DNA from 4 places in the Agaribacillus sp. DX54 genome. Region 3 is predicted to be linked to each of the others. Evidence: riboswitches for the same ligand, from Rfam matches in the RefSeq annotation. Region 3 holds a riboswitch; each other region holds the start of a gene.
What was found. Region 3 has a riboswitch for thiamine pyrophosphate ahead of thiS (sulfur carrier protein ThiS). Riboswitches for the same ligand answer to the same signal wherever they lie in the genome.
Positions count from the first base shown of each region.

Region 1 (2,200 bases), on a different contig from region 3:
AGGGGGTAGAATCTACCTGGAGATCAATGAAGCTTTTGGCCGTGAGGTTATGAATGTGCTGGAAAGTGAAGGCTTTGTGCAGATTCAGGTATTGAAAGATCTACAATCGAAAGACCGTATTGTAAAAGGTGTTAAAAGGTGACTTCAGGCAAATACAGCCTTGAGCTTTTCATTAACAACCGACATTTCCTTGATTAAGGCGTTGTTTTGCAGGGCTGTAACAGGATTAAAAACGAACCAGACCCCCAGGAATCCATCTATATCGAAGTGGTTACAAGTAACGTACTTGTATTGCGTCTGAGGGAGGTTTTTTTCAATAGCATGCATAGTTATCTGGGCGCTGGTGTCGTCATGAATGTCTGTCACTTTGGGAGCTCCCCGCCAGTGCGAAAGGTTGAAAGCATTTTTAGCGAAGCAATCTATGGCCAGGACCTCGTCATAGCTGGTTGATACTGCAAAAGGAAGGAATTGTTTCATGTTTGGCATGTGATTATAAGTAAGAAACAGGGTTATCCATAACCCCGTTTCTCTTGCGAACTAAAATTTTAAAGATAAAGCCATCAAAAAATTGGTGCCCGCCTGTGAGGAAGTAGGACTTCAGATCGGAAGAGGCCCTGTCGATGAAGCCGTCGGAGCTTATTCTTGAGAGTCTCGCATCAAAGGTAAAGCGGTTATTGATCAGTCCGGTGCCTGCCATCACCGTATGCTTACGGGTATTAAACGACCCGAAAGAATTGTCTATGGCACCATAAGAATCGGGGTTGTAAGTCGTGGTTTGCACATTGAGCGAAGCTCCGAAAGCGCCTGAACCATTAGTGGAAGTGCCTACTCCCCGTTGAATCTGAATATTATCCACAGAGGAGGCAAAATCGGGAAGGTTTACCCAGAAGGTGCCTTGTGACTCCGCATCGTTGTAGGGAATGCCATTGATAGTCACATTGATTCGTGTCGGATCGCTTCCTCTGATCCTTATGCCGGTATACCCGATTCCCGCACCTGCATCGGAGGTGACAACCACGGAAGGGGTGTGATTGAGCAGGAAGGGAATATCCTGTCCGAGGTTCTGTTTTTGGATATCTTCTTTATCCACATTGGTAAAAGTAACAGGCGTTTTGTCCGAAGCACGTGTGGCGGTCACAATTACCTCGTCGGTAAGGACCACCTGAGGCTTCAGACGGATCTCCAAAGATACATCCCGATTCAGCGAAACAGGCTGCTGATAGGTGTTGTACCCTACGAAAGAAACATTTAGCTGGTAGTTTCCCGGCCTTACTCCGGTAATTTGAAAATCCCCTTCTGCCTTGGAAACAGCCGCTTTATTAGTGGCTTCAAGCCAAATATTGGCTCCGGAAAGCCCCTGCCCCCGGTCGTCGAGTATCTGACCGGTAATGTTAAATTGGGCACAAGAAATTATCTGCCATCCCAGGCCCAAAATTACTGATAAAACAAACTTTTTCATGTAGTTTTTTAATTGAGTGAAACATACTTTAAGGCAGAACAACCTGTTAGAGCAGTTTACCTTTCCCTACGCCGGCATTATCCGGATCAGGTGATTCCCCGTTTTGACCGGAGAATGATTGGGTATAATCTCAGCCGTGGTTGGCACCCCTTAAAAAACCATTAAATTTTGACAGGAATGAATACCATGCGTACGGTTTGCGAAAAACATACTTACCTTCGCCAGCATTACCCGGATCAGGTTATAGGGTATAATCTCAGCCGTTGTTACAATCAGGCACCCCTGTACATCAGGGCAAATGTAGAAAATTTATTTTTTATCGCAAATTGTTCACGGCATTGACCGCCTTACTAAAACGCTCGGTACCATTTCCGTTTATGACCTGAAATGGGATTTTCAGGTCGGTAAGTTCGTTTTTGTACTGTTCGAAAAAGTAATCTCTCAAATCTGGGTGTTCCCGAAGGGGATCTGCGGTCCATGGTAAATCAACATCACATAACATATGCAGGTGATATTTCCGGGAGTCCATCTCGTTTAATATCCAGGGATGACAATCCTTATACTTGTGCTCACTCCAGATTTTGATCACCAGGAGATTGGTATCGCAAAATAACAGGTTTTTACTTTTACCGGCCAGCCGGTCTTCCAGTGTGGTTTGCCCCTTTGCAATTTCCAGCAAATCGGATGGCTCATACTTTCCAGCGGTACGGTCGAGGTATTCACGGGCATATTCCGGCACCC
Region 1 covers NZ_JBXEQE010000014.1:136,687-138,886, reverse strand. Annotated here, with positions in the region: gene prmC (peptide chain release factor N(5)-glutamine methyltransferase) at 1-142, shown strand, start outside; gene AC04NP_RS16245 (DUF6687 family protein) at 145-477, opposite strand; gene AC04NP_RS16240 (carboxypeptidase-like regulatory domain-containing protein) at 491-1,459, opposite strand; TPP riboswitch at 1,655-1,753, opposite strand; gene AC04NP_RS16235 (AAA family ATPase) at 1,776-2,200, opposite strand, start outside.
Region 1: it holds a riboswitch for thiamine pyrophosphate, as region 3 does, so the genes downstream of both, AC04NP_RS16240 (carboxypeptidase-like regulatory domain-containing protein) here and thiS (sulfur carrier protein ThiS) in region 3, are expected to answer to the same signal.

Region 2 (2,200 bases), on a different contig from region 3:
ATTTGCTGAAAACACAAAAAATTAACGAATGGTAGTCCGCAAATTATTTTTTCAATGGCGATATGCTAACCTGTTTTTAAGCATCTGTACATCAACGGCAAAGTGACCGAATGGTGACATTTTTAGCTGATCAATGACAAGAAATAAAAATATGCCTGATTGCACCGACAAGATAAAAAGCCTGTTTTCCAATAGAAAGCTGGTGATTGCGACAAAGCATGAAAAGGAAAAAGCCATCGCACCTTTGGTGGAATCGGCCCTTGGTGTAAAGTGTTTTGTTCCTGAAAACTTTGACACCGATGTTTTAGGCACCTTTACCGGCGAAACGGAGCGGAAAGACGACCCCTTTACCACATTGAGAAATAAATGTCAAATGGCCATGTCATTAACCAATTGCGACCTGGCCATAGCCAGTGAGGGCTCCTTTGGCATGCACCCGGCTATTTTTTTTGTACATGCCGATGATGAGATCCTTATGCTGTTGGACAAAAAAAATGACCTGGAAATTGCCGCCCGGGAGCTAAGTGTTGAAACCAACTATAATGGGGCGGAAGTAAAGTCTGAGGAAGAACTTCTGAAATTTGCCGAAAAGGCAGGTTTCCCTTCTCATGGTTTGGTCCTTCGCATGGAAAAAGAGCATGTGGAAGACATACACAAAGGGATAACGGACTGGGATAGTTTGAAGAAGATCTACGAACAACTTATATCAAAATATGGCAGGGCTTATTTGGAAACAGACATGCGCGCGATGTATAACCCAACCAGGATGGCGGTAATTGAAACAGCAGCCAGGAAATTGGTGAATAAAATCAATTCCTGTTGCCCGCAGTGTGGTACACCGGGTTTTGCAGTCACCGGCACCAAACCCGGATTGCCATGTGGATTTTGCGGGTTGCCTACACAATTGCCCCTGGCCCATGTGTGGTCTTGCGTTAAATGCCAGTTCACCAAAGAAGAAAACGCCCCCAACCAAAAACAAGAAGCAGATCCGCAATATTGTGACCGGTGTAATCCGTGACTAAAAGACCACTTCAACCATGAAAATTTTTAAAACCGGAGACCGATTTAAAACCTTTAAGCAACTTTAAAAGAAAATGTTTTATATCTTTGTCACCAACTCTGAAAACACAAAAGATTACCCGGAGAGGTGTAATCATACGTTTCAGTGGTTTTTTTAAATACGCATCGGGGTGCTTTTTCCCTGAAGGAAAAGGCTGAGATAATACCCGGAAACCTGATCTGGATAATACCAGCGAAGGGAATGTGGCAGTTTTAAGGTTCTAAGTCTGCAAAGCCGCATATTCTAAGATCAGGGTATGCGGTTTTTTTGTTAAACTGATAGTAACATGGCTTTTGAACTGATCACCCCGGAATTAAAAGAATGGCAAAACCGTAAAGAATGGTTTTTCCAAAGACAATATACCGACACTTACGAGCTTTGGTATGAAGGCCGCTATAAACGCGCTGAAATATGGCAGAAGAAGGTAATAGCCGACCTGATCGGAAGCGATAAAAATATTCAGACACTGCTGGAATTCGGTTGTGGTACCACCCGTTTTACCCGGTGGTGGAAGGAGATAGGTATTGAGGCCACAGGGGGTGATATTTCCCCTTTTATGCTGGCACAGGGTGCGCATTTTTTTGATGGGGATTTGGTTATGGGTGATTCTCATCACATGCCTTTCAAAGATAATACTTTTGATGCCGTAGCTTTCATTACCACTTTTGAATACTATCGCGATCCGGTAAAAGTGATCCGGGAAGCTGCCCGGGTGGGGAGACATGGAATCGTGTTTGGCATGATGAACCGTAACTCCCCTAAATTGATACGCAGAAGGGCCCAGCAGCTTTTTGGGAAAAACCCATTTTACATTTCCGCAAGATTTTATACGCCTGCTAAACTTACAGGTCTCATTGAAAAGGCATTAGCCGGAGAAAAATATATGATCAAGTGGACATGCACCGGTCTGCCCAAGTGGTTTCCTGTTCAGGAATGGCACCTTCCTTATGGTGATTTTTTTGGATTGTATGTAAAAAAAATAGATAGCTACTGACATGGCATCGTTTCCGGAAGCAGGTAAAGTAGATGACGAATTCTTTAAGACCCTGATATATCCTGGCCTGGGGGCGAACAGGCAAGAAGTAAAGGTAGGCCCTGAATATGGCGTGGATGTATCTGTTGTGAAATTACCCAATGGGT
Region 2 covers NZ_JBXEQE010000031.1:32,353-34,552, forward strand. Annotated here, with positions in the region: gene AC04NP_RS24330 (DUF6671 family protein) at 152-1,018, shown strand; TPP riboswitch at 1,177-1,278, shown strand; gene AC04NP_RS24335 (class I SAM-dependent methyltransferase) at 1,347-2,054, shown strand; gene AC04NP_RS24340 (AIR synthase-related protein) at 2,056-2,200, shown strand, end outside.
Region 2: it holds a riboswitch for thiamine pyrophosphate, as region 3 does, so the genes downstream of both, AC04NP_RS24335 (class I SAM-dependent methyltransferase) here and thiS (sulfur carrier protein ThiS) in region 3, are expected to answer to the same signal.

Region 3 (2,200 bases):
TACATCCAGATATCTCTTATAAAATCAGTCTGACAGGGTGGGCAATTATTAACGTCAATACATGGTTCGCATCGAACAGTTAACTTATCAATAAAATACTTCAGAATCAATACGAGATTCCCAAGAATCCAAATTATTTCTATAATCCACTTTTTAATAAATCTTTTCATATCAACTAATCCAAGTCATTTTGGAATTTATCAATATAATAATGATTTTTTCCCTTTTTCAAAATTATCAGTAGACCATTCGAGCCATATGTGTGTGCCCGGCATGGAGAGCCTGGTATCGAAGACACCAAATATTTCGGAGAGTGAAAGTCCGTTATGCGCGAGGTCGTACCCCAAAGCATGAGCCATTCGCAAGCCCGTTTACCGTGAGACATAGAGTGAAGGATGCGAGACTGCAAACCCCGATTCCCACGCATGGGAACTGGCTATCGAGGCTTTACAGGTCGGATGAAGTAGCACATCATACTGATGTCCAAAGGGTGGGAAACCATCAAACACCCTGCGGATGCAGGGGATATTGGGGGAAGGAATATGCCCTTATCTGCGGAGATCTCGATCTGTGTTATTACAGGTTCTAAAGAGCAAGCTAAACTTACCTATCGACAGGGAAAAGAGCGGGATACGCAGGCAGGCAACTTTGAGCTACTGGGACACTGTTTTTCCGGGTATTTACAATTTTCTCCCCTGGAATATTTGGTATCCAGTGATCAATTAATTACCTTGGTGTCAACTTTACTTTAGGGGTGCCCGTACGGGCTGAGATCATACTCTTTGAACCTGATACAGTTAATACTGTCGAAGGAAAAAGTTGCCTCAATGAGGCTATAATTAATCTACCTGTTATCATTCCTGAAGTATACTGATGATTCTGTTATCCGGAGTCTTTCAATGATGTCTTGGAGTCTAAAAATGAAACTAGGAATGAAAATTATAGTCAACCACAAAATTAAGCAAGTAGCTACAGGTTCCACTATTCATGAACTGATTAAGATCCTTTCGGTAAACACCCTGAAAGGGATTGCTATTGCAGTAGATGATACCATAGTGCCCAAATCGGAATGGGTGAACTTCTGTTTACAAAAAGATCAGCGAGTTACCATCATTACCGCCACCCAGGGAGGATAAGCATGAGGCTGGAAGAGAAAGAAAATATTTCTGCTCTTCCAATCGCTGATTTTCCTGCGCAATTGAATTTTTGAAAATTCTTAAATGATAAAATATCCATGAAAAAGCCCAATAAAATACCCCGACAAGAAGTGATCTCCAGCACCCCTTTTCCTGCTTCGAAAAAAATCTATGTGAAAGGCAAAATACATGACCTCAAAGTGGCCATGCGTGAGATCCATTTATCGGATACGGTTAACAAATTAACGGGAAAAGTGCAGAAAAACGACCCTGTTACGGTGTATGATACCAGTGGCCCTTACACCGATCAAAATAAGGAATTTGATGTAAAAAAGGGCATCGAGCCCATCCGAACAAAGTGGATCGCCGATCGCGGCGATGTGGAAGCATTAGAAGAATTAAGCTCCGGATATGGCAAAAAGAGGCTGAGTGACCACTCACTAGACCACCTGCGTTTTGCTCATATTCGAAACCCTTTGAAGGCAAAACCCGGGAAGAATGTCACCCAAATGCACTATGCCCGCAGGGGAATAATCACCCCTGAGATGGAATACATCGCCATTCGTGAGAATCAGAAAATGGAAACCTTGAAGGATTCGGGCATTCAGCACCCGGGGAACAGTTTCGGGGCCAACACGCCTCAAACATGGATTACCCCCGAATTTGTTCGCCAGGAAGTGGCTGCGGGCAGGGCCATTATCCCCAATAATATCAATCACCCTGAAAGTGAGCCCATGATCATAGGCAGGAATTTCCTGGTAAAGATCAATGCCAATATCGGAAATTCCGCCGTGACCTCGAGCATTGAAGAAGAGGTGGAAAAAGCGGTTTGGGCTTGTCGCTGGGGCGCCGATACCATCATGGATCTCTCTACCGGTAAAAATATCCACGAAACCCGGGAGTGGATTATCAGGAATTCTCCGGTTCCGATCGGTACGGTTCCCATTTACCAGGCCCTGGAAAAAGTTAACGGAAAAGCGGAAGAACTCACCTGGGAACTATTCAGGGACACTTTGATCGAACAAGCGGAACAGGGGGTGAGTTATTTCACCATCCACGCCGGG
Region 3 covers NZ_JBXEQE010000043.1:17,297-19,496, forward strand. Annotated here, with positions in the region: gene AC04NP_RS27640 (hypothetical protein) at 201-359, opposite strand; gene AC04NP_RS27645 (hypothetical protein) at 480-752, shown strand; TPP riboswitch at 741-832, shown strand; gene thiS (sulfur carrier protein ThiS) at 933-1,136, shown strand; gene thiC (phosphomethylpyrimidine synthase ThiC) at 1,235-2,200, shown strand, end outside.

Region 4 (2,200 bases), on a different contig from region 3:
ACTTCACGGATCTCATGGCTATACCAATCTGTCGCGTATGTCAGCTTTGAGTTATAATTTAAAGTAACCTTGGTGCTGTCAGGAAGGAAAAACGTACTTGATTCCCCATAGGCTGTCTGTATTTTGGTCATACCATAATCAGTCAGATGCAGATAAACCAGATAAGTGGACAGGAGAAAAAAGGCGATGGCTGCCGCCCATTTCCACAGTTGCCATTTTCTGAAACCTTTTTGGTGTTTTGCCTTTTCGTGGGTTGGCAGATGTTTCTCATGTGATGTATGTCGCTGTGGGTGTTTGGGCAATTGGTGTGAGTCATCAGCACGGATCACGCCTTCCCAGACTTCCAGAAATTTTCCCTCAGGCGGATATTTTTCTTCAATATCCAAAAGAAGAACCATTTCTTTCGCCTTTTCAATTACCGGTCTTTGATCAGGGTTATTGGAAAGCCAGGATAACCAAAACCCATTACTTTCTTCGGTCGGCGCTTTTACCCACTTAATAAAGTATTCATCAGACACAAAATCTTCCACCTTGAATAAAGTATAATCCATACTGTTATTGTTTTGAGGATACTATCGACTTTATACCAAGAGTGATTTTTTTTGAAATTTTACCGAGTGTTTTTCTTTTTTTTATGAAAAATTTAATTAAGTGTAGAAAAATCGACTTTATTTTATCATTTTATCAGAAAGCCTCCGGGTTATACAACGCCTGGCCTACGCCCAACACTCCCGTGAACCTTACGGGGCTATAAGCTCAAAAACAGGAGTGGCTATGGGTTTTTTAGCTGTCAACACCCTATTTTTTCCATGCTATCGAGCACATCTGCCGTGCAACTATGAAACACAAGCAAACAATTTTTTGTATACTTGCATCAATACTATTAGGGGTGCCTTGAATATTTTGGGCTGAGATTATACCCTTGAACCTGAAATGTGTAATTACATCGTAGGGAAATGGTTATTGAATTTTAAACATAATTTATTTTCACATAAGCCATTTCGCAAAGAACGAAATGGCTTTTTTAATTTTTATTAAATATGGATAATACTAGTTTTGACAAATATGCAGATGCCTATGATTCCTGGTTTTTCGACAATACCAATTTGTTACAATCCGAGGTAAATTTAGTGGCACACTTTTTAGAAAATCCGGGTGAAGTATTTTCTGTTGGATGTGGTAGCGGCTTGTTTGAATCGATATTGAAAAAAGATTTCAATATCGCAATTAAAAACGGCATAGAACCATCTGTTGGAATGGCTGAAATTGCCCGTAAACGAGGGATGAGTGTAGAAGTAGTAACCGCCGAGGAGGCTGATTTTGGGATTGAGAAGTACGATACCGTTTTGTTTAACGGAACGCCCAGTTATATAACAGATTTAGAAAGCGTTGTACATAAAGCTTTTGCCTCCTTAAAAAAAGCGGGAAAGGTAGTAATGGTCGATGTTCCTAAAGAAAGCTCCTATGCTATCATGTACAACCTGGCCAAAGCCGTCGATACCTGGGATCACCCGTCGTTAGCAGGTATGCATCCCGAAAATCCGTACCCCATAGAATTTGTAAAAACAGCAAACTGGCGAACAACAGATGAAAAAATTAAGCTTTTGGAAAAAGCAGGGTTTAAAGGGTTCAAATTTGCCCAAACCTTAACAAAACACCCGAAATACTCCAACCTTGAAGTTGAACAACCCATTGAAGGCTATGATTGCGGAGATTACGTAGCCATTTGTGCATTTAAAAAATAAATATCAGTATGATAAAAGAAACCCAAATCATTGAAGCATTACAAAAAGTGCATAAAAAATCACCTTTAGTTCATAATATTACCAATTATGTGGTAATGAACAACACCGCCAATGCTCTTCTCGCGATAGGTGCTTCACCGGTAATGGCCCATGCGGTTGAGGAAGTTGAAGCTATGGCAGGCATTGCATCATCATTGGTAATAAATATGGGAACCTTGAGTGAAAAATGGGTAGATGCCATGCTATTGGCAGGAAAAAAAGCGACAGCAGACGCAACAGACATAGTTTTCGACCCTGTAGGTGTGGGGGCAACCCCCTACAGAACACAGGTTGCCCGGCAAATCATTGAAGCGTGCAGGCCAACCATCATAAGGGGGAACGCTTCGGAAATAATGGCCCTGTGCGATTCAAATGTTGCCACAAAAGGTGTCGATAGTACGGTTTCGGGCAATATT
Region 4 covers NZ_JBXEQE010000009.1:114,496-116,695, reverse strand. Annotated here, with positions in the region: gene AC04NP_RS12330 (FecR family protein) at 1-551, opposite strand, end outside; TPP riboswitch at 876-972, shown strand; gene AC04NP_RS12325 (class I SAM-dependent DNA methyltransferase) at 1,041-1,745, shown strand; gene thiM (hydroxyethylthiazole kinase) at 1,754-2,200, shown strand, end outside.
Region 4: it holds a riboswitch for thiamine pyrophosphate, as region 3 does, so the genes downstream of both, AC04NP_RS12325 (class I SAM-dependent DNA methyltransferase) here and thiS (sulfur carrier protein ThiS) in region 3, are expected to answer to the same signal.